3 regions of the Exiguobacterium sp. s168 genome follow, and region 1 is predicted to be linked to each of the others. Evidence: riboswitches for the same ligand, from Rfam matches in the RefSeq annotation. Region 1 holds a riboswitch; each other region holds the start of a gene.

Region 1 (10,753 bases):
AATCCAGTGCTGCAGGAAACGATGCGAGTGTATAGGTCCGGACGATTTCATTATCGACGACACTCCAATCCTGCAACCGCTCCAGGCGCTCTTCCACTTCGTATTCATTCAACCTAGCCATCCCTTTCTCCTCCTCTACTATCATTTTCGTCCTATACCTTATACCCCATTCTTTTACTTCTCTATACCTGTTTGTATCCGATTTCTTCCTTTTGCCTTCTGTGTGAGATAGAGTACAATGTGAAAGAGAACACTAATTCAAAATCGGAAAGGGGCTTACGCATATGCGCGCTCTGATTGTCATTGATTACACAATCGATTTCGTTGCTGACGAAGGAAAGCTGACTTGCGGGAAACCAGGACAAGCGATTGAAGAACGGATCGCTACGTTGATGGAGGAGTTTTCAACGGAAGATTACGTCGTCATCGCCAACGATATTCACGAGGAAGGCGATACGTTCCACCCGGAAACCGTCCTCTTCCCACCTCATAATATCCGCGGAACACATGGACGTGATCTGTTCGGGAAAGTCGCAGCCATGGCACGGGTCGCCGATCACATCATCGACAAGACGCGTTATAGTGCGTTCGCCGGGACGGACCTCGATTTACGCTTGCGTGAACGCGGTATCCGCGAAGTCCACCTCGTCGGTGTCTGTACGGACATTTGTGTCCTTCATACAGCTGTCGATGCCTACAATCTCGGGTATCGTATCGTCGTCCATGCCGATGCAGTCGCAAGCTTTAACGCGACGGGTCACGACTGGGCGCTTACACACTTTAAACAATCGATCGGCGCAGAAGTCGTCGGCGAATAAGAAGGGATCTGTCCGTCATGTTACAACGTAATCTTGCACTCCATACCGATCTGTACTTACCACGGTGGATGTATATCTATTGGAAAGAAGGACGTCATAATGAACGCGCCGTCTTTGATGTTTACTACCGTTCGAATCCGTTCGCAGGAGGCTATGTCGTCTTTGCGGGTCTCGAAAATATCATCGAGTATATTCAAACACTCCGTTTCACGGAAGAAGATATTACGTACTTGCAAGAGATGATCGGCTTCCCGGATGAGTTCAAGGATGAACTGCGTCAGTTCAAGTTCAATGGCTCGATCTCAAGTGTCAAAGAAGGCGAAATCGTCTTCCCGAACGAACCACTGATTCGGATCGAAGCACGAATCTTTGAAGCGAAACTCTTACAGACTGCGATTCTGAACATCGCGAACCACGAATCGCTCATCGCGACGAAATACGCACGTATTCGTCAATCGGCTCCCCGTGCGAAGTTCCTCGAAGCTGGTGCTCGTCGCGCGCAAGGAATCGATGCCGCTTACTTCGGAACGCGCGCTTCATACCTGGCTGGTTTTGACGTCACAAGCCTTGCTTCAGCAGGACGCGACTTCGGCATCCCGTGTGGCGGAACGATGGAGCACGCCGACATTCAATTCCACGATGACGAATTGACGGCATTTCGGACATTCGCTTCTCATTATCCGGATCAGGCGACATTACTCGTCGATACGTACGATACGCTCAAGAGTGGTCTTCCGAATGCGATCACGGTTGCGAAAGAACTCCAAGCCAAAGGACATAAACTACGCGGCATCCGAATCGATTCCGGTGACTTATCCTACTTGTCAAAACGTGCCCGCAACATGCTTGACGAAGCCGGATTCCCGGAAGTCGATATCGTTTTATCGGGTGACCTCGATGAATACGTCATCCAGGACTTGCGTATCCAAGGTGCCCAAGCCAATACGTTCCTCGTCGGAACACGTGGCATCACGGCCTACGAACAACCGGCTCTTGGGATGGTCTATAAACTAGTCGCGCGTGAAGTAGATGGCGAGCTCGCACCCGTCATTAAAGTATCCTCGTCAAAAGCCAAGACGACGACGCCTCACATCAAGGAAGTCTATCGCATCATCGATCCGGTGACGGATAAGTTCAAAGGGGACTACGTAACGTTGATGGACGAAGATCCGTCGACACTTGAAGCTGTCGACCTCATCGACGTCCGGGACCCATCGTTCCGAAATCGCATCGAACAGTTCAAGGTCGAGCGGTTACTTGAACCAATCTTCAAAGATGGAGAACTGGTCTATACGGTCCCAACGATTGAAGAGAGTCGCCACTTCCACGAAACACAGATCGGTCGTCTGTGGGAAGAGTACAAACGGCTGCGTTTGCCAGAAATTTATGCTGTCACATTCAGCGATCGTCTCTGGAAGCTCAAACTCGACATGATTCGGGATACCCGACTGGCGAGTGGTTTAAAATAAGACGCCAAAAAGCGCCGTTCCTCCCCCCTCAGGAAGAACGGCGCTTTTTCTCATGTTAATCCTGCTTCGTTTCCGACAGGTGTCATTTCTGTTGGCGCTTGTTCCATCTTCTTACGAAAGTACCACGCGAAGCCGAGTGCACCTCCGATGAAGACGATATACGTGATGCGTTGACCGAATTCAGCTAAGGAATCCGCGTAGAAAATACTGATTAAATGATCACTTCCACTAATGAGTAGCAAACAGGCAATCAGGAGCGCAATGCGATATGCAAGCGTCGGGCGGTCTGTCGGTTCAGCATGCCAATACATGATGATATGGTGGGCAAGTAGAACGATACCCAGGATTCCTAATATTCCAATGAGTACTTGCGGCATAATGAACGATCCTCCTGTTTAGTAGTATCTAGTCTTATTTAAACATAGTTCATACGAATTTCGTCAGGAAAAGTTTCCCGTCCCCCATTCCTCACGGTATACTGTAGGAAAATCGTAAGCGAACAAAGGAGGGCATTTTTTCATGAAAACCTTTAAGTTATGCACGTTACGCATTTTAATGGACGAATCAGGACGTGATACGACGATTCCCGTCGCCATTCAGGACGGATTGACGGTCAGTACCGAACAGACGGCACAGTGGGTTGCAGAAATCGTCGTTCCTCCGATGGATCAGCCGATCGTCGATGAATTGTTCACAAAACATTTACGTGCTTTGATTGAAATCACGATCTCACGACCTGATAATGATCCTGCCGCGATGATCGTCACGCCCCTTGAACGGACTGCCTTAAGCGAACACGTCTCGTATGTCTTCACGGGTAAGATGGTCATGATGAAGAATGATTTATCTGAATCAATCCTACGCGAAGTCGTCGAAGATGGATTCGCTGGCGAAGAACTCGTCCAAGAATATAAGGATCGTCGTTCGAAGCGCGGCGCGCATATTACGAGCATTGCAAAGGAAACGTTCAAGCAGTATCTAGCAGAACACCCGAAAGCGCCAGTCTCTTAAGGTTTTTCGACCTCGTCCGTGATGTGATCCGCTACGTTGATTCGATCAATCGTATAGTGATCCGTATATTGGATATAATTCGCACACGCGTTTTTCAAAGGTGTCCGGTAACTGAACGTCGCATCAATCGATGATAAAGCTGCCTTAATCGTATGCGAGTGACAGACGATCAAGATCCGTTTGCCCGCATGCATGCGTGTCACTTCCTGTAGCGCCTCGAACACGCGATCCTGGATGGCTTGTTCCGTTTCGAGACCTGGCACAAGTGTCGTATCGTTCGCTTGAACGGCCTCGTAAATCGCTGCGACCGGTTCACCAGAGGCGGCACCGAATTCGCGTTCGACAAGTCGCTCGTCTGTCGCCGTAATCGTCAAACCGACAGCACGCCCGATGATTTCCGCTGTCTCAACAGCACGGGACAACGGACTTGCTAATAAGATATCCCATTTTTCATTCGCTAGATAAGCGGCGCTGAGTTCCGCTTGTCTTCTTCCTGTTGCATTCAACGGTATATCTTCTCTTCCTTGAATCCGTTCGTTTAAGTTCCAATCCGTCTGACCATGCCGCACTAAACAAATTTCAGTCATGTCTCTGTCTCCCTCATTTAAGAAATATGACTGATTGTATCATGTTTTCCATTCGGAAGTTGTCGCGGTGGCAACAGTAGCACCTGACAGGTGAAACGTTCAATTCGTTCGAGCAATCGCTCGATCTTCAATGGATTTTCCGTCTGAGCAAAACTGGCAAGCGAATGGGTACCGTTCGGAAAAGAAAATAAACGGACATCAGCTCCGACATCGGCTCCTTTTTCGACGAAATGGAGTGCTTGCGAAAAGGGAACGATTGGATCTTTTTTGCCATGCAAGAGCATGATCGGTGGGGCATCCGAAGATAGGTGTGTGACCGGTGAGACGTGTGTCATCAGCTTGCGCCATTCTTCCCGTCCACCCTTATAGAACTTAATGTGGGCGATCCAAGTCTGAATGAAATTAAACAATAAAAAATTCGTCGGCGGATATAAAGCGATGACACCACTGATCAATGGCATGTGGCGTTCATCACGCTCTCCGACAAAAGCAGTTGGGGCAAGTGCCGTCGTCAACATGAGTGCGGCTCCGGCAGAGTCTCCCCATACCATCATCCGTCCTCTTAAGATACGAAGGTCCTCTGCTTCCTTGTTCAAAAAACATAACGCATCCCGTACATCCTCGAGGTTATCCGGAAAATAACTGCCCTCTTCGAACAAACGATAATCGATGCTACAGACGGCAACTCCGAGTTCAAGTAGGCGGTCAACGATTGGATTAAAGCAGAACATATCGTCCCGTTCTCCACGAACGAATGCACCACCGTGTGCGTAGATGGCAACTGGAAACGGTCCTTCCCCCAGCGGATAATAGAGATCGAGCTGTAAGGTGCGGTCCCCCACCTGTTTATAGATGAGTGTCCGCGGTGCAAGTTGTTTTTCTGTGAGTGGCAAGGCGGGTTCGGTCCACCGAAGTAATGCACCGTAATTGTTCCAGATGCTCGCTCCCGCTGCTGCTGTCGTCAATAATGCAGCTCCCCCCATTAGCCATGCAGTTTCACGTTTCACTTGATCACCTCCAAAAGACGTGCCAGTTTCTTCACTTTATTATCCTTTTACCCCGTTTTAAAAGAAGTCGAACGTCTTGGTATTCGTACTTGACGCTTCATCGGCGTTCCGCTATAGTGAGAAAGTCCAAATCGGAATAGTTACGTTTTAATAATGGAGGTATCATATAATGAAAAAAATCATTCCCGCTTTAACAGTTGCCTTCGCGAGTGCAAGCGTCCTCGCGGCTTGCGGATCAAATACCGATTCATCGACTTCAGATAGCAAACAGACAGAAGTCTACGCATCAACGTTTGCGACGGCTGCTATCGCCCGCGAAATTGGTGGCGATCAAGTCAATGTCAAAATGATTGTACCACCTGGAGCGGATCCCCATTCTTACGAACCAACATCAAAACAACTCACTGAGATTGCTAAGGGCGACTTGTTCCTCTTAACCGGTACGACGCTCGAGCCGTATTCGAAAAAAATTCAAGAGAGCCTAAAGGGTACAGACGTCCGCTTCATTGAGACGAGTAAAGATGTCAACTTACTAGAATCTGATGCTACACTTCATGCACATGAAGAAGAGGGGCATACAGAAGACGAACATGCCCACGAAGAAGAAGGGCACGATGATCATGCAACGGATGAACACGCGCATGAAGAAGAGGGTCATGACCATGGAAAATACGATCCACACGTCTGGCTCGATCCTGTCAACGCGAAAGCAATGGCACGCTCGATTACAACTGCCTTATCAAAAGAAGTACCAAAAGACAAAGCAACATTCGAGAAAAACTTAAAAGCGTTCGATCAGCAAGCAGATGAATTGGACGAACAATTCAAACAAGTGGTTGCTGATGGATCGAAAAAAGAACTTCTCGTCACACATGCCGCATACGGTTACCTCGCAGAACGATATGGTTTCACGCAACTACCGATTGCGGGAATCTCTCCTTCCGATGAACCGTCACAAAAGCAACTGGCTGCTTTAGTGAAAGAAGCACGGATGCATGATTTGAAATACGTCGCGTTCGAAGAGACGGTCTCACCTAAGGTCGCACGTGTCATCCAAAAAGAAATCGGAGCTGAATCCGTGACGATTCATAACCTAGAGTCGGTCACGAAAGCACAACAAAACAGTTCTTATTTCAAGTTGATGGAAGAAAACGTCCAAACGTTGAAACAAGCACTTCAGTAAAGTACAGTTGACACGCGTTACTCAATGCGGTACGGTAAGAAACGTGTTTTACAACAATTGAATGACTTCTTTTTATCGCGAGAAACGGAGGGACTGGCCCAATGATGTTTCGGCAGCGGACGATTTGATTCGTACTGTGCCAAATCCAGCAAGCGAAAGCTTGAGAGATAAGAAGAGCGTCTTTATTTCATAAAGACCTCCTTCTTTCTTGCGAAGGGGTCTTTTTTTGTATCTTTGAGAAACGAGGTGTCAACAATGAATGAAACCATCACGCCTAACAAATGGGCACTGCTTCCCCTCGTCGTATTCTTGGTCCTCTTCATCGGAGCCGGGATCTTCTATGGCGACTTTTACAAATTCCCGATCCTTATCGCTGCATTGATCGCTTTGATCTTTGCTGCAATCACGACGAAAGGATCCATCAATCAAACGGTTGAACGAATTGCAACGGGTGCCGGAAATCCCGATATCATGATCATGGTCTTCATCTTCTTATTAGCCGGTACGTTTTCTGGAACGGCAGAAGCAATCGGTGCCATCGATGCGACCGTCAATGCTGCTTTGACGTTCCTACCTCCATCACTCCTGATGAGTGGTCTGTTCGTCATTGCCGCCTTCATCTCGATGGCAATGGGAACATCGACTGGAACGATTGCTGCACTCGCGCCGATCGCCTTCGGTATTCATGAAGCAACAGGCATCAACGTTGCGATCGCAGCGGCTGCTGTCGTTGGTGGATCGATGTTCGGCGATAACTTGTCGTTCATCTCGGATACGACGATTGCTGCCGTTCGGACACAAAAAACGAATATGCGTGATAAATTCCGAACGAACTTCATGATTGTTCTACCGGCTGCTATTTTAACGGTCATCCTGCTTGCATTCGTTTCCGGTTCTGGTGACGTCGTCGAAGCAAAAGCATTCGAGTTCTATAAGTTAATCCCATATCTCGCTGTCATCGTCCTTGCACTATTTGGCGTCAATGTCATCCTTGTCCTCATCGGTGGTACGTTACTCACCGGCATCATCGGTATGATTGATGGTAGCTTCGGCTTGAGTGGCTTCGTTCTCTCGATGTCTGAAGGAATGATGGGCATGGCGGAAATCTCCATTTTGACGCTCCTCATGGGTGGTCTCGTCAGCTTGATTACGTTCAACGGTGGAATCGCCTTCTTAAAAGAGACGCTGACACGCAAGATTTCACAGCGTCGCGGTGCCGAATTCAGTATGGCGGCACTCGTCAGTGCAACGAATCTTGCGACAGCAAACAATACGATCTCGATTCTCGTCGCTGGACCACTGGCAGCTGAAATCGCCGATACGTATGAAGTCGATCGCAAGAAATCAGCGAGTATTCTTGATATCTTCTCTTGTGGGATTCAAGGCATCATTCCGTATGGAGCACAACTATTGATTGCAGCAGAATTGACGAAAACGGCTTCTCCTGAACTGATTCCGTATCTGTTCTATCCATTCCTCCTCTTCATCTGTGGATCAATCGCCATTTTCTTCGGATTGCCACGCATGAAGAAGACAGCGACGAAGCAAGAAAAAATTTCTTCGTAACCATAAAACAGGTCCAATCGCGTCGACGATTGGACCTGTTTTATTATTTTTTATGCTTCGCTTGTCGTTCTAAGATTAAATAAGCAATTGCCGGAAGGGGGAATTGAACCAGTCCAGCGCCTCCCCAAACCCATGGATTACGTCCTGATTTTCGCGCACTAAGAAATAGACCCACTGCCTGCGTTACTAACAAGGCGCCAATACTAAACCAAGTACATTTGGATAACTTTTTATTCTTTTGAGCCATCTTTTCTCCCCCCTCTTTTAACACACGATTAAATCTCATGATTCTTTTCTATTTTACCTTATTTCATTCCTCTATGAGCATGGAAACGGACGTCTTCGTTCGTTCATGCTAAACTAAACGAGCAAATCTAAACTACGTTTTATGAGGAGGAGTAACACATGCAATACGCAAAACTTTCAAACGGTATTACGATTCCCCAAATCGGATTCGGTGTCTGGCAAGTAGATGAAGAGACAGAAGCACCTGCTGCTGTCGCTGAAGCATTACGCGTCGGCTATCGTCATATCGATACGGCTGCTGTCTACAAAAACGAGCGCGGTGTCGCAAAAGGAATCAAGGAAAGCGGCGTGAAACGTGAGGATCTCTTCTTAACGTCAAAAGTCTGGAACGATGATATTCGTGCCGGTCGGACGAAGGAAGCATTCGCAGAATCGCTCGAACGTCTCGAAACAGATTATCTTGACCTTTATCTCATCCACTGGCCGGTCGAAGGCTATATCGAAGCGTGGAAAGCAATGGTTGAACTGTATGAAGCAGGCAAGATCAAAGCGATCGGTGTCTCGAACTTCAAAGAACATCACCTCGATACATTGGCAGAAGAGGGCTTGATGGCACCAATGATCAACCAAGTCGAGTTGCATCCACAATTACCACAACATGAACTGCATGAATACTTGCAAGATCACAACATCCAAGTCGAAGCATGGAGCCCACTCATGCAAGGGAAATTCCTCGAAATCAACGACTTCAAGGAAATCGCAGAGAAGCACGGCAAGACACCTTCACAAGTCGTCTTACGTTGGCATCTCGACAACGGCATCGTCGCTCTTCCAAAATCCGTTACACCAGAACGCATTGCGGAAAACTTCGACGTCTTTGATTTCCAACTCGATGCCGATGATCTTGAGAAAATTGACCGTCTGGCAACGGATGTCCGCCTCGGACCGGATCCGGACGAAATCGATTTTTAATCTGACGATTCACGTAAAAGAGAACGTCTTCCATATGAAGTCGTCTTGATTCATCTGAACGACGAGAGACCCGTTTCCAGTCTACGACTTGGAAGCGGGTCTCTTTTTTATGATTTTAGCTGATCAGACATAATAAATTAAAATCGTATCTTCCGCTTCTTCTGCCTTTTGAAAATAGGCGCGTAAATCGGCGAACTGTTCCCAGACATCCTCGAATTCGCCCGGTGTTCCGGCTTCATCATGAATCGAAGCGAATGCCCGTTGATCAAAATTCCGCATCACCTCAGCCGAGATGATGAGGAGTGGCAAGGGAAGAATGCCGACGATCGCCGCTTTCTCCTCATTGACAATCAACTCTTCGCCAACGATGGCTCGTCCCAGGTTGTAATGTGTGTCTTGATCAATATAGATATCGATTTGATTCATCAAATGATAGATGGCATTCGTCTGTTCGAGAGCAAATAATTGTTCATGATCGGGTTGTGTCTCATGAATGAATAAAATCCAGTCCATGATGATGTGGGGATCGTTTCCGAACGACTCCCAGACCGCATCCGTGACGCGGACGAAATGTACGTTTTCCATTCTCCCCCTCCCTTCTGTACTCTGTATTCCCTTTTTAAATTCGTTCTATACAAAAAAAGAGCCAGATTTCTCTGACTCCCTTTCCTTAGATCGCTTTTTCGTCTTTTTCTGATTCTTGCCATGCTTCAAGCGTATCTTTCCCTGGCAAGTTCGGAATCGAGTCCGCATAGAATCGTGGCTCTTTTCCAGCTTTTCGTTGCCCGACATAATCTTCGAGCGCCAGTTTCGCGATTTTTGAAAGACGGAAGATCGCGTACAAGTTAACGATCGCCATCAGCCCCATGAAGATATCTGCTAAAGCCCACACGAGGTTCGCCGATTCAACGAGTGAACCGAAGACGATCATGACGAGAACGAGCACACGATATGCCATCAAGACTTGTTTATTTTCACGGATGAAGTTAATGTTCGATTCACCGTAGTAGTAGTTTCCGACGACGGAACTAAAGGCAAAGAGGAAAATCGCGACGACCATGAATCCTGTCGCGAGTGATCCAACTTGTGATGCGAGGGCACCTTGTGCTAAGTCGATCCCAGCTACCGGTTGACCACTAGCATCTTTTGTTGCCACTCCACTGACAAGAACGATCATCGCTGTCGCTGAACAGACCATCAATGTATCAACGAAGACCGCAAACGATTGAATCAATCCTTGTTTGACTGGGTGAGAGACTTCCGCTGTTGCCGCTGCGTTCGGTGCCGAACCCATACCGGCTTCGTTTGAGAACAAACCACGGCGAATCCCGTTCAAGAGTGCTGCACCTACTGCACCACCTGCGAGCGTCTTGAATTCGAATAGACCTTCTTGGAAGATCAATTTAAAAATACTTGGCAGTACTTCAAGATTCGTCGCCATGATATAGAGCGCGATCAGGATGTAACCACCTGCCATGATCGGTACGAGGAACGACGCGACAGTTGCGATGCTACGGACGCCACCAAAGATGACGAGTGCCGTCAGCACGACAAGTCCGACCGTAATCCAGGTCTTATCAAAGCCGTATTGATTTTGAAGTGAAAGCGAGATCGTATTCGATTGAACGGAATTGAAAACAAATCCGAATGAGATCGTAATCAAGATACTGAATAAGATCCCTAACCAACGTTGACCGAGTGCTTTCTCCATATAATAGGCAGGGCCCCCACGCCATGCCTTATCATCTCGCACCTTGTAGATCTGCGCGAGTGTACTCTCGACGAATGCCGATGCCGATCCGATCAAGGCGATCAACCACATCCAGAAGACCGCTCCTGGTCCACCAAGTGCAATCGCTGTCGCGACACCTGCGATATTACCAGTACCGACACG
Region 2 (10,753 bases), on a different contig from region 1:
CGGACGACCCGTAAAGGCAAAGTCGAGTGGATCGACCGCAAGGGAAGAACCCGTGATCCGTGTTTGTCCCGACGGGTGGACCATCAAGGCCGCATCGATCCCTTCCAGTAACTGATGTTTGACGAAACTGCCTTTCGCACTACCGTTCGGTCCACCTTCCTCGGCTGGTGTTCCAAGGACAACGACACTCCCGCCGACTTCATCGAGCACTTTACTGAGCGCGATCGCCGCTGCGACGCTCGTCGTGCCGATGATATTATGACCGCACGCGTGACCAATACCCGGCAACGCATCGTATTCAGCAAGAAAGGCAATCGTTGCGCCTGGTCGGTCGCTCGATTTCTTCGCGAAGAACGCGGTATCGTGCCCCGCGACGCCGAGTTCTACTGTAAAACCTTCCGCTGTTAGACGCTCCGCATGGAGCCGCGAAGCAAAGAATTCCTCGTTCCCGATTTCCGGCGTTGCATGAATTCGGTGACTTGTCTCAAGATACGATTCTCGTTTTTGTTCGATGTCCTGTTCAATCGTCTCTACCCATGTCGTGCGTACTGGTGTCGTCATACTGTCCACTCTCCTTTTGAAATTATTCGCCGATATCGCTCAGTGGAACGAACGTCGGGATCGTACTGCCTTTGTATTCTTTTTTGATGAAGGCCGCGACATCTTTTTGTTGATACAGCGATGCGATTTTTTTCAGTTCTTTTTTGTTCTTGTCTTCTGTTCGTGTTGCGATGATGTTGATGTATGGTTTTGCTGTCTCGTTCTCATGAACGATTGAGTCCTTGATCGGGTTGAAGCCAGCGTCAACGGCGATGCCATTGTTGATGATTGATGCCGCGACGTCCGGTAAGACGCGTGGCGTTTGTCCAGCGACGATCGGAACGATTTTCAGCTTTTTCGGATTCTCGACGATCTTATCGACCGAACCGTTGCCATCGAAGTCGTCCGGTAGCTTGATCAGACCTGCTTCTTGCAGTAACAAGAGGGCGCGTCCCATGTTCGTCGCTTCGTTCGGAACAGCGATTTTTCCGCCAGTTGGAATGTCTTTGACATCCTTGTATTTATCCGAGTAGATCCCCATCGGTGCGATGACAGTCGTCGCAATCGGCGATAGCTTCAAGTTATGTTCTTTCTTGAAAGCGTTGAAGTAGGAAATCGTCTGGAAGGCATTGGCGTCGATCTCACCCTCAGCCAGTGCCATGTTCGGCTGGACATAATCGGAGAACTTGACGAGTTCGATTTTGATGCCTTCCTTCTCTGCTTTTTTCGCGACATAATCCCAAACTTGTGTGTCTGAACCGCTGACACCGAGCTTGATCGTCTTTTCGTCTTCTCCTGATGCTGCGCACCCGGCAAATAAAATCGTCGTGAGTGTTGCTCCAATTGCTACTGCTTTTTTCATGGCTGAATCGCTCCCTTGATTAATGTCTTCTGATTTTTCGTGCGACGATGTTGCCTGTCGTCTGTAAGCCTTGGACTAAGATGACGAGAATCCCGACCGTGATGATCATGACTTTCGTATCAAACCGTTGATAGCCGTAAGTAATTGCTAAGTCACCCAAACCGCCACCACCGATGGCGCCTGCCATCGCCGACGCCCCGATCAAGCCGACCGTCGCGATCGTTAAGTTCAGGATGAGTGAACCGAGTGCTTCCGGTAGGAGGAAGCGGAAAATCGTTTGAAACGGTGTCGCGCCCATCGCTTCTGCTGCTTCAAGAACGCCTTTATCGACTTCGAGTAAAGAACTCTCGATCAGACGCGCCATGTACGGTGCAGCGTAAAAGACGAGCGGAACGATTGCGGCTTCTGTTCCGATCGATGTCTGAACGATCAAGCGCGTCAACGGGATGATCGCGACGAGTAAGATGATGAACGGAATCGAGCGGAAAATATTGACGATACTGTTGAAGAACGTGAACAACGGAACATTTTCAAGTAACGCTCCTTTTCGCGTGACGACAAGCAGGATACCGAGTGGTAAGCCGATCAAGGTCGAGAACAAGAGCGAAACGGATACCATCGTCATCGTCTGCAAGAATGCTGTCCAGATATCACTGTAGTTAACTAGCATCAGCGAGCACCTCCTCAACGGTTACCTGCGCCTGATCGATGTAGTGTAACGCTCGTTTCACTTCTGTCGTCTCACCGATCAGTTCAACGAGTAATGTGCCGAACGGCGTATCCTGCAACTCCGTGATGCTACCGTGCAGGATATTGACATCGACGTCGAAGCGTTTTGCGACTTGCGATAAGAGTGGTTGTCCGGTGTGATGTCCAAGGAAGTGAATCTTATAGATTGGATTCGCATTCCGGGACTCGATCAACTGACGAATCGACGCTGGAATCTCGTCATGCATGACGGAGCGAACGAAATTTTTCGCTGTCTCAGTCTGCGGGTTTGAAAAGACATCAAAGACCGTTCCTGACTCGATCAACTTTCCAGCTTCAATGACGGCGACCCGGTCGCAAATCTCCCGGATGACGCCCATCTCGTGGGTGATCAAGAGAATCGTGATCCCGTACTCGGCATTGATCCGTTTTAATAACTGAAGAATATGATGTGTCGTCTGGGGATCAAGTGCTGACGTCGCTTCGTCACATAAAAGGACGGAAGGTTGCGTCGCGAGTGCCCGGGCGATACCAACGCGCTGTTTCTGCCCACCCGACAATTGATCCGGATAATGATCTGCTTTGTCCGCGAGATCGACGAATTCGAGTAACTCCGTCACCCGGCGGCGAATTTCGTCTTTCTTGACGCCTGCGAGAACGAGTGGTTTCGCGACATTCGTAAAGACCGTGTTCGCATTCAACAGATTGAAGTGCTGAAAGATCATCCCGATCCGTTGTTTTGCTTGGCGTAACTTTTTCGGAGACAGTTGCGTTAAATCTTCCCCATCGACCGTCACCGTTCCTGACGTCGGTCGTTCTAACAGATTGACGCAGCGGAGCAGTGAACTTTTTCCGGCACCGCTAAAACCGATGACCCCAAAGATTTCACCTTTTTCGATCGTCAGGTCGACACCGTCGAGCGCTGCAATCGTCTGATCTTTCGTGACGTACGTTTTTTTGACTTGATGAAATGCAATCATTCCGTTTTCCCCCTTCATTCAACAAAAAAGGTCCCTTCTTGAGAAACAAGAAGAGACCTGGATCCGCACAGTGGCAGAATCCACTCCACTCATCTCTCAGACATCTGTCTGATGGAATTGGCACAGTGCTCATAATGAGTCTGTTGCCGAGGTTTCGTAGGGCCAGTCCCTCCACCTCTCTGGATAAGTATTGCGGTATGAAATTCGTATGTGTGTTGTTGTGTTGTTGCTTATGTCGTAAAACTAATTTTTACATTACGGGTCGAACCTTTAAAAGTCAACCAACTTTTCAAAAATAATCCATTTGGCGCATATCGATGGATGAACAAGTTATGAGTTAGCTTACTGAACGGATCATGATTCGTCAAGAACGATTTGACAAGTCATTTTCGGTCGTGCTACCATCGTTTCAATGATTAATCCGACAATTCCAATATGATATTTATCAAGAGTGAACGAGAGACCTGGCTCTATGACTTCACGGCAACCTGCAATCTGTAAGGTGCTCCGACCAGCAAAGCGCGGCTTTGGATGATACGGTGAAAAACTCGTGGGCGTCCAAGCAGTGACGTCGACGAGTTTTTTTCATGAATGGAGGAAAAATAGTAATGATGAACTATCCTGTATTGACTGGTGCTGAAGCATTTTATCTTCAAGGTGGACCGATCGGCATTCTAATCTGTCATGGTTTTAACGCCACTCCGCAGAGTGTCCGGGACGTCGGTGAGGCATTTGCTGCCGAAGGTTTTACCGTCTATGCCCCGCGCTTACGTGGACATGGAACGAACGTCCGCGAGTTTGAACAATCGACTGCTCGATGTTGGAAGCAAAGCCTGCAAGACGGCTATGAACGTTTACAAGAAACATGCGATCAAGTCTTCGTCATCGGTCAATCGATGGGTGCGACGCTTGCGTTGTCGCTCGCTGCTGACGGCATTCCGTTTGCCGGCATCATTACGATCAATGCCGCACTCTCCGTTCCATCCTATGAAGCACTTTCGTTCGAGGACGGTCCACAGTACTTACCGGAAGGGGCACCGGACATTAAGCGAGCAGCCTTCGAAATCATTTATGACCTCGTTCCGAGCCGTTGTGCGTTCGAACTCGTCCGTCTAATGGATGAGACAAAAGGACGCCTCGGATCCATTCTCCTGCCGACATTGATTCTCTACTCGGCGACCGATCACGTCGTTCCGCCGTCGAGCTCGGATTATCTGCACCAGCACATCGGGACGAATGATAAACGAATCTACTGTCTCCTCAACTCGTACCACGTCGCGACCCTCGATCATGATCAGGATTTGATCGTGCGTGAGACGATTCGTTTCATCGAACGCTCGAGTCGTTTCTCACAGGAAACGGGATAAAAAAAAACAGCTATTCGTCTTCACTTAGAAGCGAACAGCTGTTACATCAAAGGACGACCATCATCGGTTCGTCTTTTTTGTTTATCCTTTTTGGTGTTGCATCGTTTGGAGCGGCTTCGGCTTTCCTGGCACTTCATGGCAGTGGCGGCACCGTGGCTCATACGATTCTGAAGCGCCGACTAAAATGATCGGATCATCATAGTTCGCTGGTTTTCCATCAATCAAACGTTGTGTCCGGGAAGCCGGATCGCCACATGAGAGACAGATCGCCTGAAGTTTCGTCACAAATTCTGCGCGCGCCAGTAATTCCGGCATCTTGCCAAACGGCTCTGCCCGGAAATCCTGATCGAGTCCTGCACAAATGACGCGTTTTCCGTCTTGCGCAAGTGCTTCGATGACTTGAACGATCTCATCATCAAAGAATTGAACTTCATCAATTCCGACAATTTGTGTTTCTTCCGCTACTGCTGCATAGAGATCACGACTCGTCGCCATTGGAATCGCCACGACGGAATTTCCGATGTGAGAGACGACATGCTCTTCATGGTACCGGTCGTCGATTGCCGGCTTGAATACTTGAACGGGCAGTTTGCCGTACTGTGCCCGTCTGACACGACGAATCAACTCTTCCGATTTCCCGGAAAACATACTACCACAAATTACTTCGATCCAGCCGTACTGATTTATTACATGCATCATCGTCCGACACCGTCCTCTAAAAATAGTCACTTTAACGAGTATAGCTCGAAACGGTATTGAGAAAAAGGGTTGACTTCCGGAAATCAAAATTCATTTTTTCTTTACCTAGAATTTTTGTCCTTTCATTCCAACCTTCATCCATTTCCTGTACACTAAAGAAGAAGATTCTCGCGAAAGAAGGTGTCCCCGATTCATCATCTCTTACATGACATTCTGCACCAATATGGCGCCCTTGGTCTTTCCGTCCTTCTCGCAGGTGGTATCGTGGGATTGCCGGTTCCTGATGAGACCTTGCTCGTCCTGTCCGGTTTTTGGATGCATCAAGGCAATCTACCGCTGTTCGGTACGATTCTTGCCGCTTACGCTGGCAGTTGCATCGGAATGACGATTAGCTACGTGCTGGGCTTAAAACTCGGCATGCCCCTGTTGCATCGCGTCGGACCAAAGATGCGCATCTCAGAAAAACACATTCTCTCCGCTGAAGCCGGATTTCGTCGTTACGGCAAATCGGTCTTGATCATCGGTTACTACATACCTGGTCTTCGCCAACTCTCTGCTTTTTTTGCAGGTGTTTCAAAAATGCCGTTTCGCATTTTTGCGAGTTACGCGTATACAGGTGCTTTGATTTGGGTCAGTGTGTTCTTGGGCGCCGGCTACTTTGTTGGTCGTCATATCTCGTTCCATAAAGTCGTCGACTACATCTTGGCACATCCAGATGCCATGCCGTACTTGATCGGGATCGTCGGCGGGATTGCTTTCTCGTTCGTCTTAAAGACGTACCTTACGTACCGTTCGCAATTCAGCCTATACAAAAACAGCCTGCTTCCGTAATGGAGGCAGGCTGTTTTTTAAGAACCGGCAAGTAATTACTTGCGGCCGTATTTTTTGTTGAAGCGATCGACACGACCATCTGCCGCGTTGAACTTTTGACGACCTGTGTAGAATGGGTGCGAGTCTGAAGACACATCCACACGGATGAGTGGGTACTCGTTACCATCTTCCCAAGTGATCGTTTCGTTCGAAGAACGAGTAGAACCGCTTAAGAATTTGTACTCAGTCGTTGAATCCATAAATACTACTTTGTTGTAGTTAGGGTGAATTCCTTGTTTCATGGTTGATTTCTCTCCTTCCGCCCTGGTCCATTTGCTGAGCCAGAGTAAGTTACCTTCCTATACTAAACGATTTTTTTACGCGTCGCAATAGTTATTTTTCCGTCGTTGCTTCCTTCTTGACGGTACGCGGTTTAGCAGGTGCACGTCGGACCGTCTTCTTCTTTTCTTTCTCAAGTTCAGCAAAAAATTCTTCATTATTTTTCGTGTCGCGAATCTTACGCAGGAACGTATCGACGAACTCGTTCGACTCGTTCATCGTCCGACGAATCGTCCAGAGCGCATCGAGTTGCTCTTTCGGAAGCAAGAGTTCTTCCTTCCGCGTACCTGATTTGCGAATGTCGATTGCTGGGAAGATTCGGCGTTCCGACAGCTTACGATCGAGATGTAGCTCCATGTTTCCTGTTCCTTTGAATTCCTCATAGATGACGTCATCCATGCGGGATCCCGTCTCGACGAGTGCCGTCGCAAGAATTGTCAAACTGCCACCATGTTCGATGTTTCGCGCCGCACCAAAGAACCGTTTTGGTTTGTGGAACGCTGCTGGGTCAATCCCCCCTGAAAGCGTCCGTCCGCTTTGCGGCACTGTTAAGTTATACGCACGAGTCAAACGCGTGATCGAATCCATCAAGATGACGACATCTTTTTTATGTTCGACAAGTCGCATCGCCCGTTCAAGGACAAGTTCAGAAATCCGCACATGGTTGTCCGGTGTTTCGTCGAACGTTGAACTGACGACGTCTGCTCCCGGAACTGAACGCTCGATGTCAGTTACTTCCTCTGGTCGCTCATCGATCAATAGAATGATCAGCTCGACATCCGGATGATTCTCTTGAATCGAGTTTGCGATTTCTTTGAGGAGTGACGTCTTCCCTGCTTTTGGTGGTGCGACGATCAAACCGCGTTGTCCAAACCCAACTGGTGCAATCATATCCATGACACGAACCGATAAATGACGCGGCTCTGTCTCAAGACGCATTAAACGATCCGGATAGATCGGTGTCAGCGCCGGGAAGAACAAACGGTTACGCGCTGTATCCGGTGCTTCGCCGTTGACGGCTTCCACACTAAGTAACCCTTGGAAACGTTCGTTTTCCTTCGGTGGGCGTACTTTACCTGTGACGACATCACCATTACGTAGATTGAAGCGTCGGATTTGAGAAGCGGCGATATAGATATCTTCAGAGGATTGGGAATAATTGATAGGGCGAAGGAAGCCGAAGCCACCATCGTTTTGCATTTGTGGATTACCAGGGATGACTTCAAGTACCCCTTCGAGGAAATAAAGACCTGTTGATTCCGCCTGTGCTTTTAGAATCTTGAACATCAACTCACGCTTACGGGCTTCCCGATATTGCGGGACATTCTTCGTCTTTGCGATTTCATATAATTCTTTTAATGTCAGCTGGCTCAATTGAGCCAAAGTATAGGAACGTTCAGGTTTATCTTTTTTATCAGTTGTTGGCATGTTTTTCACCTATTCTTTATAAATTCAACTGCATTCAGCATACTTCCATACATACATCAGGAGGTATGTAATTTCTTTCGTGAACTAAAGGTATCATATTTTTTTAAATTCGTCGTCAACAATCCTTTGCGTTTCTTACTTTGTAATATTCAAGGATATTATTTCAGTTATGTTACAAAAGCATCTATTTTGTCTTCTAACTGAAAAAACGTTTTTAAGGGCGCACATGCTAAGATATTCCTGCAGACAAAATTCTTACACAGTTGTAAGGTTCACTGCTTAATTACACACTTAATGATTTCATCATATAACTTACGGACGCAACACAGTACATTAAAACGGAGGAATTCTTAACATGAAACGTTTTCTAGCATCGATCGCGACAGCAGCCTTAGTGGTTTCAGGTTTTACATCAGTGGGTACAGGTAAAGTTGAAGCAGCAACAGTCACGAAAGTCAAGATCACGGACAACGGTCTTCGTGTTCGGACAGCTCCTTCTACGAAAGCAAGCATCGTCGGGAAAGTCAACGCTGGTCAAGTCTTTACATACAAAGGCAAATCAGGCAGCTGGACAAAAATCTCATACGGCGGTAAAACACGTTATGTCTTCTCACAATACACAAAGACATACAAATCATCTTCAAGCGCTAAAAAATCAACAAGCACATCTTCTAAACGGACGAAAATCCTGAACGAAGCAGCAAAACATAAAGGTACACCATACGTATGGGGCGGAACAACGACTCGTGGATTCGACTGCTCTGGTTTCACAAGCTACGTTTACAAGAAAGCGGCTGGTAAAACATTGCCACGTACGTCTTCTTCACAATATTCTTCTTCTAAGAAAGTCCGCGTTTCAAGCGTACAACCAGGAGATCTTGTCTTCTTCTCACACGGTAGCGGCATTCAACACGTCGGGATCGCAACAAGCAAGTCAAGCATGGTTAACTCAGAAACAGGTGGCGTTAAATACTCAAGCTTCAAATCAGGGTACTGGGGTTCACGCCTTGTCGGCGCAGGATCTTACCTTTAATTCATCATCTCAAAGCGGTTGAGCATTGGCTCAATCGCTTTTTTTCATCTTATTCAATTCATAAGAAGGAAATAGGATGCATGTCTTCATCACAGGTGCTTCAAGAGGTCTTAGTCGTGAATTCGCTTATCTGTACGATAATGAAATCACGTCCTGCTCGTCAAACGTGAGACAATGCTCTTCAAAACGAAATTTCATGTCGAGCGATTTGGAGGCACTGCAATCTTCCCATACGATTTAACGAAGCGGAAAACGTTAGCACGTTTCCTTTTCCTCTAGGAGTTGAGGATGAACGTCTTGATTCCTAGAAACATAGCAAAAAGAGTTGGTGTTTCGGAAATTATCCGAAACACCAACTCTTTTTTATCGATCAAGTCCTCACGTATGAGTCCGTCTCTTTTACTTAATGACAAGCTTCGGTTTTTTCTTAAACGAGTGAATGCCTTCAACGAAACGAACCGTTCCGGATTTCGCACGCATGACGACAGAGTGTGTCTGACCGCCTTGTGCCGTGAACTGGACACCTTTCATCAACTCACTGTCCGTGACCCCTGTCGCAGCAAAGATACAGTCGTCTCCTGCGACGAGATCGTCCATCATGAGAATCTTCGATGGATCTTCGATGCCCATCTTCTTACAACGTTCGATCTCGGCATCGTCTGCTGGTAACAAGCGCCCTTGGAGCTCTCCACCGAGACACTTCAAGGCAACGGCAGCAAGAACGCCTTCCGGTGCGCCACCTGAACCGAGCAAGATATCAATCCCTGTATGCGGGAACGCCGTATTGATCGCACCAGCAACGTCACCGTCACCAATCAAGCGAATCCGTGCCCCTGTTGCCCGAATCCGTTGAATGATTTCTTCATGACGTTCGCGATCAAGGATCGAGACGACGACGTCTTCGATTTCCTTGTTCTTCGCCTTTGCGACGGCTGCGATGTTTTCTTCAATCGTCGCATCCAGACTGATGTGTCCTGCTGCTTCCGGACCAACTGCAATCTTATCCATGTACATGTCCGGTGCATGGAGTAAATCTCCCGCATCCGCAACAGCGAGGACAGCAAGTGCGCCCCATGTTCCTTTTGCGACGATATTCGTTCCTTCGAGCGGATCGACAGCGACGTCAAGTCGTGGTCCATACCCATTTCCTAGCTTTTCTCCAATGTAAAGCATCGGTGCTTCATCCATCTCGCCTTCCCCGATGACGACGGTTCCTTTCATCGGAATCGTATCGAAGACATCACGCATCGCGCTTGTTGCCGCATCATCCGCTTCATTCTTCAATCCTTTTCCCATCCAGCGTGCAGAGGCAAGTGCTGCCGCCTCCGTGACGCGTACAAGTTCCATTGATAGACTTCTCTCCATGTGTATGTCCCCTCTCCCTTGTTACAAATCGGTCAAATCGTTTCACGCCATACGAGGGCGCCTAGTTCCTTCAACTTCTGATCATATCGTTCGTAACTCTGGTCAAGCACTTCCGCGTGGTGCAATGTCGTCTCCCCTGAAGCGAGAAGTCCCGCCAAGACAAGTGCTGCGCCACCGCGTGGATCTGGTGCCTCGATTTCCGTACCGAGTAAGGATTCGCCACCACGAATGATGATCGAAGCGTCTTCATGCGTGATCCGGGCGTTTAAGCGCCGCAACTCCTGTACATGTCGGAAACGTTGCGGGTACAACTTATCGACAACGATACTCGCTCCTTTCGCTTGCAACAACGCTGCCGAGATGACAGGTTGTAGATCGCTTGGGAATCCACCGTAGTGGAAGACACGAATATCGACCGGCTTCGCCTCCTGGAATGTCGCCGTGACGGAATCATCTGTCACTTCGATCAACGCACCATACCGCTCGAGTTTTTGGATAACGCTCTCGAGATGAAGCGGAATGACGTTATCGACGGTGACGCGCCCAAGTGCAGCGCCCATCGTCAAAAACGTTCCTGCTTCCATCCGGTCTGGAATCAAGGTATGCCGGCAACCACTCAGGC
Region 3 (10,753 bases), on a different contig from region 1:
GTTCTTAAAATGACATCGTTTCGCCATCCTCTGGAATCAGGAAATGGGCAGAAAGGTGGAAGGCGGCTAAAAAGTCAGCAATCATATCACGTCGCAAGAGACAGTGGTTGACGGACTCGAGGTGCGAGACGATGATCGTCGCTTCCGCCGCCGCTTCGTGTACGGCAAGGAGATCACGCTGTGACATCGTGATCGGCTCTCCGGTCAAGAACTGGGCGGCGCCACTGTTGACGACGATGATATCGGGTGTATGTTGTTCGATTGCATGCGCGACCTCGTCGCACCAGATCGTATCACCGGCGATATAAAGTGTTGGTTCGTCCGGATGGGTGAGGACGAGCCCAGACACACGTCCCATCCGTTCGCCGATTTCACCGACACCATGCTGTCCACCTGTTCGATGGACCTGGATATCACCGATCGTTACACCGGAATCGAAGGAAGAAACGTTCGTGAAGCCGGCTTCTCGAATGTGCTGCGCGTCTTCTTCTTGCTGCGCATAGAGTGGCAAATGCTTGGGTAGAAGTTGTTTTGCAGCATCATCGAAATGATCGGCATGCAGATGCGTGACGAAGACAGCGTCAGGATCGAGCAGTGTGTTGACATCGACCGGTAAGTCGACGAGTGGATTAGCGACGGCATTTGGTGTTTGACCGAAGGGAGGCAAGCTGCCTTTTTCGCCGAGGAACGGATCAATCAATAAGACTTGATTGGCATACGTGACAACGAGTGTCGCATTACGAATTTGTTGAATATCCATTAGGTTCATCCTCTCTCAATGACTCGGATTAACTATTCCCCGTCTGGCATTCAATGAATCCTATCGCAAGCGTTTCTCCATCGCCATGACGTCGACATATTCACCGTTCAACTGTCCTTGCTCCTTAAACGTTCCGACGATCCGGAACCCGGAGCGGATATAGAGTTTTTGTCCGATTTTATTGAATGGGAAGGTGAAGAGAATGAGTTTATGCATCTGATGATCACGGGCGTGTTGCTCAGCCGTTTCAAGCAAACGTGTGCCAATCCCTTGTCCACGATGAGTCCGGGTGATATAAACCGAAATCTCACCGACGGATGCGTAGACAGGACGCGGATTATACGGATCGAGGGAAATGAAGCCGAGGACACCTGTGTCATCTTCAGCGACATATCCGGCATATCGATCGGTGCGTTCCGCATACCATTGGGTCATGAAGGATAAGTCCTTTTGGTCGGTTTCAAGCGTTGCGATCCGATCTTCAATGCCTTCGTTATAGATGGCAAGAATCGCTGGTAAGTCGTGTTCCGTTACGGGACGAATATGCATGACGCTCACTTCCTCATCGCTTTTCCTTCATTATATCGGTTACGTATCAATGTAGTGATATGTTTGTGCGATAAGAAAAGCACTGATTCCCTTCATATGAAGGAAAACAGCGCTTTTATCGATCTTAAGAGACCGTTGACGTCTCATTCTCGTAAATCGGAACCCAGCCGTCTGTCGTGACGAAGATCCGAACAGCGACGACTTTACGATCGTCTTGAAGCGTAAAGTAGTGGCGTGTGTTAACAGGAACGGAGATTAAATCACCAGGATTGAGTTCGATGTTATAGTAGCCGACTTCTTCGTCTTTGATCGCGAAGACGCCATGACCGCTGACGATGAAACGAACTTCATCATCCGTGTGATGATGTTCTTTCTGGAAGTTGACGAGCAACTCATCAAGGTTCGGTGTCGTATCCGAAAGTGAGATGATATCAGCTGTCTGATACCCACGACGTTCTGATACGTCTTTGATTTCGGGAGCGAACGTATCGAGAATCGTTTGTTTGTCTGCATCCGTCAGTGTGAAGTTCTCAACGAGAGGCGCTGGAAGTTTCGAAACGTCCCACTGTTCGTAAAGAACGCCGCGTGACGCAAGGAAGTCAGCGACTTCCGTTTGATCCGTATACCGTGTGTTTGTTTCTTGGAATAAGACTGTTGCCATGAGATAATTCCTCCTTTTAATGAATGGATTGACGGCATGATTGCAACGTCAACGTGTAATTGAATAAAAACTCGAAGGCTTCGAGGTGTTTCTTTGCTTCAAAGGCGGTCGGTGCCCAGACTGTGATCCCGTGATTGCGGATCAGGACGGCACCACTGTCTGCTGTGACATGCGGTGCAAAAGCAGCGGCAAGTGTCGGGATGTCCGCATGATTTGGAATGATCGGCACCGTGACCGTTGCATCTTCTTCCCACTTACCGAGTGCCTTGATGATTTCCTGTCCGGAAAAGGTGATACTGCCTTGATCGCCATAGAGTTCCGAAATCACATTGTTCGCAATCGTATGGACATGCAGGGAACAACCAGCGTCCGTTCGATTGAACACCTCGACATGGAGCAATGTCTCAGCGGAAGGACGCCCGGATTGCTCACCGATTAATTGACCGGTCGCATCGACATGAACGAAGTCGTCAGGAGTCGTCTGCCGTTTATCTTTTCCGCTTGCCGTCACAAGGAATTCAACCGGAACACCGGACGTCCGAATGGCGAGATTGCCACTCGTACCAGGGAACCAATCGCGCGCCGCAAGCTCTTGTTTGATGGCGCGTAGCTCTTCATACCGTCGCATGAATGTCATGTTGTCACCTCCGTTCGTGTTAAATCATGAACGATATCGTGGAACGTCTCAAACGGTGTATAGGCGATATCGTTTTCTTCACACAACGTGATCAGATAATCACGGGCATAGACACGATCTGCTTGTTTCGCGAGTTCGAAGTCCGTCACCGAGTCGCCGATGACGATGATGATGTCACCGTCTTTACGCAATGTCCGGGCAACGGATGTTTTACAACAGCCGCACCCGTTCGTGCAATGGGCATCGCAGGCGTTTGGCCAATCGATATGGACGAATGGACCACTGAAATCGGCGACGTTACAGTAAATCTGTTCTTGTTCAAGGAATGGCGCTAAGATTGGTTCGACGAAAAAGTCCATTCCACCGCTGACGATCGAAAAATCGATTCCTTGACGACGACTGTACTGAAGTAACTCCGAAAATCCGTCGCGAATAACGGCGCGCTCCAATAAAAAGTCAAGATAAGACGTTTTCCCATCAGATGACAGAAGTGCGAACATTTGCCCGACGCCACTCTGAATCGATAGCGTCCGGTCGAGTACGCCGCGTTTCAACGGTTCGAAGTCACTCGCTGGCGCAAATGCCTGCATGAGTGCGATGATGTTATCCTGCGTCGTCACCGTACCGTCGAAGTCACAAAGAATCCGTACGGTCATGACTTGATCCCCCAAGCGTCGAGGGCGATCCGTAATTCTTCATGACGCGATGCTGCCGCCGATAGGGATTCATTTGCGAGTGCCGCATCGAGTGCCTGACGGAAAGCAATGACACCAGCCGCAGCACCTTGCGGATGACCATGTACGCCGCCGCCGGCGTTGATGACGGAATCGATACCGAAGTCCCGTACGAGTTGAGCGACGAGTCCAGGATGAATACCAGCTGAAGGAACCGGGAAGATCGATTTCGTCTGACCGAGACGGGTCGCTTCGACCGCGATGCCACGAGCGACATCCTTTGGCAAAGCGACATTGCCGTAAGGAGACGGGAATAGCGTCAAGTCTGCTCCAGCAGCACGCGGTAATGTGCCGAGTAAGACAGGAGCTGCGACTCCGTGATTCGGGCTAGCGATCAACGCACCGCTATATGCTGGATGATTGAAGATCGGAACGTTGATTTCCGGATCACTCGCCAGTTCGCGTAAGACGTCGAGTCCGTATGTGAAGGTATTCAGCAAGAATGCGGTCGCTCCAGCATCAATCAATCGCTTGGCTTGATCCTTGAGCGTAAAGACGGGACCACTGAGTGTGATCGCATATAACGCACGTTTACCGGTCCGGTGGAAGTGAGCATCGATGACCTCACGTCCGATTCGTGCCCGGTCAATCGTCGGTGTCAACGGATTGTCGTATAGGATCTCATCGTCTTTGACGAGGTCAATCCCACCAGCGAGTTGTCCTTCGAGTTGATCACGAAGGAACGATAAATCCCGTCCGATGACTCCTTTGAAGATGCTCATTAATAATGGGCGATCTTCGACACCGATCAAGGAGCGGACCCCTTCGATCCCGAATTTCGCACCTGGAAAGTCCGACGTAAATGTATCGGGTAATAGCAATTCCGTTAGTTTGATTTCACCGTCGAGTGAGAGTTTCCCGAAGACGGTCGTCAGAATCGCAGAAAAGTCGCGCGACACGTTATGTTCCGGATAACGAATCGTGATATATCCTTTGCCATCGCGCTCTTCGGTATGTACGACTTCCCCTTTGAACGAGGCGAGTTGTTGTTGTTCGAGATGATTCAGTTCCGTCCAAGAACCGACTGTCAGACCAAGCGCGAGTTGTTCAGCGCGTTGCTCGAGTCGATCACGGGCAGTCAATTGATAAGTAGCAGTGATATAAGCCATGTCTTTCCTCCTTCAACAAAAAAATGGTCTCTCGTCAGTGACAAGAGACCATGAATAATTCGAACGTGGACTCTTATCTGTCAGCTTAGTAGCTGCAAGAATTAGCACCGTGCCAAAAGGTCGGTTGCTGCGACATCGTAGGGCTTGTCCCTCCGTCTGCTCTTGATAAGAATTGGATGAAATTGTGAAATCTAATTGCAATTTTTACATGAGAATCGTCACTTGTCAAATTATTTTTAGAAAATTTATTTTTTTGAAAATACTCTTTCTATATATGGCATGAAAACGATATCGATTTCTGCTTGATTTCGATTTGACAGCGAGGAAGTCGATTGCGTAAGATTCAAATCAATATCACACACGACAACTACATACGACTCTTATCGCGAGTTGGCAGAGGGAATTGGCCCGATGACGCCGCAGCAACCGACCACTAGGCACGGTGCTACATCCAACAGACGTTTCGTCTGAGAGATAAGAGGACGCAGTGACTTTCCTGCGCCTCTTTTCGATGACGAAAAGAGGCGCTTTTTCGTGTATTACATTAGGGGGAAACTGAGATGACATACAAAGCATTCACAGAACAGGACGCGATTGAACGGGTCCGCTCATTAGGACTGATCGGCGACGGAGCCGTCGAAGCAGAAGAGATTGGCGATGGGAATCTTAACCTCGTCTTCCGAATTCGAGAAGGTGAACATCGATTGATTCTAAAACAAGCACTCCCGTACGCAAAAGTCGTCGGTGAGAGCTGGCCATTATCGCTCGAGCGGGCGTGGATTGAGCAATCCGCACTCCGTGAATTCGCCCGGCATGCCGTGCCGTTCGTACCACGTGTTTTTCATGCTAGTCACGAAGAGGCGTATACGGTCATGGAAGATCTTTCACATCTGACGATCGTTCGGACTGGACTGCTCGCGGGTGAACAGTATCCGTTGCTTGCGGAACATATCGGTTCTTATCTCGCTCGGACTTTATTCCATACATCGGACTTTGCGCTTGGTCCGGTTGAAAAGAAACGTGTTGCTCGAACGTACTACAATCCAGATTTGTGCGATATCACAGAAAAACTGATCTTCACAGATCCGTTTCATGACGCGGAGACGAACGAGATTGAAGCCGGACTGGAGGAAGAAGTGGCACGTCTTTGGGCAGACGATGAGTTAAAACGCGAAGTCGCAAAACTCGAAGCACTCTTCATCACGAAAGGGGATGCGTTGCTACACGGCGATCTACATACAGGAAGCATCTTCGCTTCGGCGACGGAAACGAAAGTCATCGATCCAGAATTCGCCTTCTATGGTCCATTCGGATTCGATGTCGGGCAATTCATCGCCCATCTTTTCTTCGCGGCATATCCAGATTACCCTACACGACGTGACGCAAGAATCAAGGACATCGATACGTTCTGGCTGACGTTTGCTTCAACGTTCCGTGCCTTATGGGAACGGGAAGCCGTCGAACCATTCCAGGCATCGGGACTTGTTGATGATGTACTGAGTACGATTTTACAGGATGCCCTTGGCTTTGCCGGTTGCGAATTGATTCGGCGGACGATCGGTCTCGCACCAGTCGCTGATTTAGAATCAATCGATTCAACGACGGAACGCTTAGAGCGAAAACGTCACGCCCTCCGTCTAGGAGCAGCGTTAATCAAACGTCGGACAGAATGCCGGACATTTGATGATTTACGAAACTTTGACGTAACGGAGGAGTTAAGCCGATGAGTGCATTTGTTCAAAGTATCCGTTACGAAGACCGTGTCTTGACGATTCTTGATCAGACACGTCTACCGCAGGAAGAACACTATGAAGTCATTACTGATCTTGCGCAAGCAGTTGAGGCAATCAAACAATTGCGTGTCCGGGGCGCACCTGCGATCAGCCTATTCGGTGGATTCGTACTCGTTCAGGAAGCGTACCGGTTTGAAGCAGAACTGTCGATCTATAAGCAAGCTTTGCTTGAGACATCAGCGACGTTACTCGCGACACGACCGACGGCCGTCAACTTACGAAATGTCCTCGATCAATTGAATCCAATCATTCAAGACGGAACGTCGGTAGAAGAGATCCGTGAACGGTTGGAAAAACGAACAGTCGCCTTATATGACCAGGATGCGCAGACGTCACGTCAAATCGGGATTCATGCGTTGGAGTTGTTCCAGTCAGGCGAACGGATCCTAACGATTTGTAATGCTGGATCGATTGCGACTGCTGCTTACGGAACGGCACTTGCGCCGTTCTATATCGCAAAAGAACGTGGCATTGAATTATCCGTTTTTGCGAGTGAGACGCGACCGTTACTGCAGGGGGCACGGCTGACAACATGGGAGCTGCAACGTGCCGGCATCGATGTCACATTGATCACGGACAACATGGTCGCTCATACGTTGAAAGAAAAACAAATCGACGCGATCATCGTCGGTGCTGACCGGATTACACGAAATGGGGATACAGCGAATAAAATCGGAACATTCCAATTGGCATTGCTCGCGCAAGCCTTCGATATTCCGTTTTACGTCGCGGCACCACTCTCGACGTTCGACTTCTCGCTCGTTTCCGGTGAAACGATTGAAATCGAAGAGCGTGCTCCGCAGGAAGTGACGGCAATCCAAGGTGTCGCGACAGCACCAGCGGGAGTCGCTGTCTTCAACCCAGCGTTTGATGTCACACCACACACATTAATCACGGGCATCATCACGGAACTCGGTGTCATCACGCAACCAAATGAAGAAACGATTGAACAATTAACAGGGCTTCAACCCCTCGGATAAGGAGATATGTCATGAAAAAATTAGCTTACGCCGTCCTAGCACCGGCACTGTTACTAGCGGCTTGTGCGAATGGAGAAGCGACGACGACGAAGGTCGTCAAGGATGTACCAAAAGGGGTTCAATCGGACGTCAAGATCGCCGTCATCCGCAACCTGGCATCGGACGACCATACGAAACAATTCCTTGATGGCGCACGAAGTGAAGGGGAAGCACTCGGCTTTAAAGTCAGCACGTTCATTTCAGAAGGGAACGACGTCAAGTTCAAGGAGCTTGTCGCGCAAGCGATTCAGCAAGATTATGATGGGCTCATCATCTCGCACGGCAAGGAAGACTACGCCTATGACATGATCAAACCGGCGGTCGATAAAGGACTGAAGGTCGTGACGTTCGATACGGTCACGAAGAAAAAAGGAACGGCGCTAAAAGGTGTGACGGAAACGTTCCAAAACGATCATCAACTCGCGAAGCTATCGCTCGATGAAGTGACGAAGGTGACGGACAAAAAGCCGGTCCGTGTCATCAAACTGTGGTTCGGACCAGGTTTTGCCCCACTCGATCGTCGTCAGGAAATCTATAAGACGTACGAAGCAGATGGCAAAATCAAAACGCTTGAGACGGTTGGACCGACAAACTTCCAAGACGTCCAAGGGGATATCGCAACGAAGATGAATGCGATTCTCGCGAAATACCCGAAAGGAAGCATTGATGCGGTTTGGGGAGCATGGGACGAAGTCGCAAAAGGGGCATACAAATCGCTTAAGGATAATAAACGTCAAGAAATTCCGTTGATCTCGATCGATGTCTCGAATCAGGACATCAACTTGATGCGTGAAAAGGGCAGTAACTGGGTCTCGACGAGTGCGGTAGATCCATTCTTGATTGGACAAACGGACATGCGATTACTGGCTAAGAAAATTGCCGGCGAGAAGACGCCGGATAGCTTTGATCTCGACGCAAAACTCGTGGAGCAGAAGGCGTTGAAGCAGGATACGACGATGTACAATCTCGATACGATCATCAAAGGTTGGAGTACGTCGGATAAATTCAATGAGCCGTGGATGGACCGGTTGCGTGACGTCCATAAAAAACAATGACGTCTACCAATCATCACTTGAAGATGACTGGGATTTCATTGGCGTTTCCAGGAGTGCAAGCCTTAAAACAAGTCTCGTTTGAAGTGAAATCCGGTGAAATCCACGCGCTTGTCGGTGCGAATGGTGCCGGTAAGTCGACATTGATGAAAGTCTTATCCGGAGCGGAAACGGCGGACGAAGGAACGATCCGTCTCGACGGGAAGGAGTTGTCCATCACGTCACCGCGTGATGCGAAACAGATTGGGATCGACCTCGTCCAACAAGAGGTCGATGTGGCGCTTGTCCCGTATTTGACGGTCGCTGAGAATATCTGTCTCGATCTGTTGACGGACGGAACGATGACTGGCTTCGTATCCCAGCGCCGTTACATACAGCGTGCCAAGGAAGCGTTAGCGACATTACAGGCGGATATTTCCGTCAAGACACGCGTCGAGGAGTTGCGGCTTGCTGAAAAGCAACTCGTATTGATTGCCCGCGCCCTCGTCCAAGAACGCCGTTTTTTGATTTTGGATGAACCAACGGCACCGCTCAGTCAGGCGGAAACAAGCCATCTCTTTTCAGTCGTGCGTCGTTTAGCCGAACGAGGGCTTGGGATCATCTTCATCTCGCATCGTTTACAGGAACTATATGAGATTTGCGACTCCATCTCGGTCATGCGCGACGGTCAACTCATCTCGCGACATCTTTTGACAGACATCACGAAGGAAGCTGTCGTTGAGCAAATGCTCGGGCGTCAGCTTACGTCTGTTGCGAAAACGTCACGGGTAAACGCGACGAACGTACTGACGGTCGAGAGTGCCACGAATGCGGACGTCCACGATATTTCCTTGACGGTTCAAGCAGGTGAAGTCGTTGGTATCGCGGGGCTTGTCGGTGCCGGTAAAACGGAATTATGCAAAGCATTGTTCGGTGATCGCCCGTTTCAGGAAGGGGAGGTTCGTATAGGTGGAAAAGCCCATCGCCTTCGCGATCCACAAGCTGCGATTCAAGCGGGCATCGGTCTCGTTCCTGAAGAACGGCGAAAAGAAGGAATTCTTGTTGCCGATTCTGTCGCAGAAAACCTGACAGCAGCGGCAGCTCATGATTTCGTCAACCGCTGGGGGCTGATGGATCGTCGCAAAGAAGCAAATCAGGCATCGAAATGGGTCAAGGAGCTCGGTATCAAAGTGGCAGACGTGAAACAGGAAGTAGGTCAACTATCCGGTGGGAATCAACAAAAAGTCGCCATCGGAAAATGGTTACTGACCGATGTTTCTGTACTCGTCTTGGACGAACCGACAAAAGGTGTCGACGTCGGAGCCAAACAAGACATCTATCGTCTGATTGACGGACTCGCGCAACAACAAAAAGGGATCCTTTACGCGACGAGTGAATGGGATGAACTTTTGACCGTCACGGACCGAATCTACGTCATGTTCGATGGACGGATCGTCCATGAAACGAAGACGGCGGATACATCAGAAGAAACCTTGTTGTGGTATGCGACAGGAGGAGGGCAACGATGAATGAGGTAGTATCAAAACAAACGAACCGAGGGAAGGGTTTACGTCCCGTCCTCGGATTCTTGAACGACTGGGGGATCGTCCTCGCGATCCTTGCCCTCGTCCTGTTTTTTGCGACGACGGCTCCGACATTCCTACAAGGAACGAATTTGATCAATATTTTACGCAGTATCTCAATCGTGACGATCATCGCGATCGGCTTGACCGTTTCTTTGACGGTCAATGGATTTGATTTATCGGTCGGGTCGACCGCGACGCTTGCGAGTTCTTTCGTCGTTTCATTTTTCGTCTGGTACAGTCTGCCGCTCGGTGTCTCGATTGGTTTAGCACTTCTCTTATCTCTTAGCGTTGCTCTGGTGAACATCTTACTTATCGTCTGGTTTAAGATTCCGGATTTGTTTGCGACGTTAGCGACGATGTTCATCGTCGAAGGTGTCGCGATGACGTATACCGGTGGTGGTTCAATCAGTGCCGGAATGCCGCGCCTGGACGGTACACCAACAGTTGGCACGATTCCGGAGGCATTCGCGAAAATCAGTCAGGCGCCTTGGATCATCGTCATCATGCTCGTCGTCGTCGCTGTGACACACGTCTTCTTAAGTCATACGCGACACGGTCGTTTTCTCTATATCATCGGTGGGAATCCGGAAGCCGCACGGCTCACAGGAATTCGTGTCAACCGCTACCGGGCACTCGCGTATCTGATTGCTGGATTACTTGCGGCAATCGGTGGAATTTTGCTTGCGTCACAAGTCGGCTCATCGCAAATCAATGCTGGTTCGGGTTACTTGATGCCGGCAGTCGCAGCGGCATTCATCGGCTCGTCGTTCGCAGGACAAGGGAAACCCAATGCACTCGGCACACTCGTTGGGGCTTGTCTCGTCGGGATTCTTGAAAATGGTCTCGTCATGTTGTCTGTTCCATACTATTCGTT

The links. Region 1 has a riboswitch for S-adenosylmethionine ahead of KNQ15_RS14820 (Na+/H+ antiporter NhaC family protein). Riboswitches for the same ligand answer to the same signal wherever they lie in the genome.
Region 2: linked by a shared signal. The riboswitch ahead of KNQ15_RS06420 (alpha/beta hydrolase) and the one ahead of KNQ15_RS14820 (Na+/H+ antiporter NhaC family protein) in region 1 are both predicted to bind S-adenosylmethionine.
Region 3: linked by a shared signal. The riboswitch ahead of mtnK (S-methyl-5-thioribose kinase) and the one ahead of KNQ15_RS14820 (Na+/H+ antiporter NhaC family protein) in region 1 are both predicted to bind S-adenosylmethionine.

The regions. Positions count from the first base shown of each region.
Region 1 is NZ_JACSNE010000032.1:9,505-20,257, forward strand. Features, by position in the region: gene KNQ15_RS14780 (4a-hydroxytetrahydrobiopterin dehydratase) at 1-121, opposite strand, end outside; gene KNQ15_RS14785 (cysteine hydrolase family protein) at 285-818, shown strand; gene KNQ15_RS14790 (nicotinate phosphoribosyltransferase) at 836-2,287, shown strand; gene KNQ15_RS14795 (hypothetical protein) at 2,338-2,664, opposite strand; gene KNQ15_RS14800 (YwpF family protein) at 2,807-3,298, shown strand; gene KNQ15_RS14805 (histidine phosphatase family protein) at 3,295-3,885, opposite strand; gene KNQ15_RS14810 (alpha/beta hydrolase) at 3,903-4,892, opposite strand; gene KNQ15_RS14815 (metal ABC transporter solute-binding protein, Zn/Mn family) at 5,062-6,075, shown strand; SAM riboswitch class I at 6,145-6,249, shown strand; gene KNQ15_RS14820 (Na+/H+ antiporter NhaC family protein) at 6,331-7,641, shown strand; gene KNQ15_RS14825 (hypothetical protein) at 7,685-7,888, opposite strand; gene KNQ15_RS14830 (aldo/keto reductase) at 8,047-8,859, shown strand; gene KNQ15_RS14835 (YfbM family protein) at 8,983-9,444, opposite strand; gene KNQ15_RS14840 (alanine/glycine:cation symporter family protein) at 9,530-10,753, opposite strand, start outside.
Region 2 is NZ_JACSNE010000007.1:64,446-75,198, forward strand. Features, by position in the region: gene KNQ15_RS06400 (M20 family metallopeptidase) at 1-561, opposite strand, end outside; gene KNQ15_RS06405 (MetQ/NlpA family ABC transporter substrate-binding protein) at 584-1,402, opposite strand; gene KNQ15_RS06410 (methionine ABC transporter permease) at 1,422-2,072, opposite strand; gene KNQ15_RS06415 (methionine ABC transporter ATP-binding protein) at 2,062-3,090, opposite strand; SAM riboswitch class I at 3,177-3,280, opposite strand; SAM riboswitch class I at 3,530-3,631, shown strand; gene KNQ15_RS06420 (alpha/beta hydrolase) at 3,699-4,457, shown strand; gene KNQ15_RS06425 (thymidine kinase) at 4,539-5,153, opposite strand; gene KNQ15_RS06430 (DedA family protein) at 5,337-5,987, shown strand; gene KNQ15_RS06435 (type B 50S ribosomal protein L31) at 6,023-6,268, opposite strand; gene rho (transcription termination factor Rho) at 6,360-7,733, opposite strand; gene KNQ15_RS06445 (C40 family peptidase) at 8,089-8,766, shown strand; gene glpX (class II fructose-bisphosphatase) at 9,166-10,131, opposite strand; gene murA (UDP-N-acetylglucosamine 1-carboxyvinyltransferase) at 10,164-10,753, opposite strand, start outside.
Region 3 is NZ_JACSNE010000013.1:50,439-61,191, forward strand. Features, by position in the region: gene KNQ15_RS09375 (MBL fold metallo-hydrolase) at 5-760, opposite strand; gene KNQ15_RS09380 (arsinothricin resistance N-acetyltransferase ArsN1 family A) at 821-1,309, opposite strand; gene KNQ15_RS09385 (1,2-dihydroxy-3-keto-5-methylthiopentene dioxygenase) at 1,434-1,970, opposite strand; gene KNQ15_RS09390 (methylthioribulose 1-phosphate dehydratase) at 1,987-2,607, opposite strand; gene KNQ15_RS09395 (2-hydroxy-3-keto-5-methylthiopentenyl-1-phosphate phosphatase) at 2,604-3,263, opposite strand; gene KNQ15_RS09400 (2,3-diketo-5-methylthiopentyl-1-phosphate enolase) at 3,260-4,450, opposite strand; SAM riboswitch class I at 4,521-4,622, opposite strand; SAM riboswitch class I at 4,828-4,931, shown strand; gene mtnK (S-methyl-5-thioribose kinase) at 5,011-6,177, shown strand; gene mtnA (S-methyl-5-thioribose-1-phosphate isomerase) at 6,174-7,223, shown strand; gene KNQ15_RS09415 (sugar ABC transporter substrate-binding protein) at 7,235-8,317, shown strand; gene KNQ15_RS09420 (sugar ABC transporter ATP-binding protein) at 8,314-9,822, shown strand; gene KNQ15_RS09425 (ABC transporter permease) at 9,819-10,753, shown strand, end outside.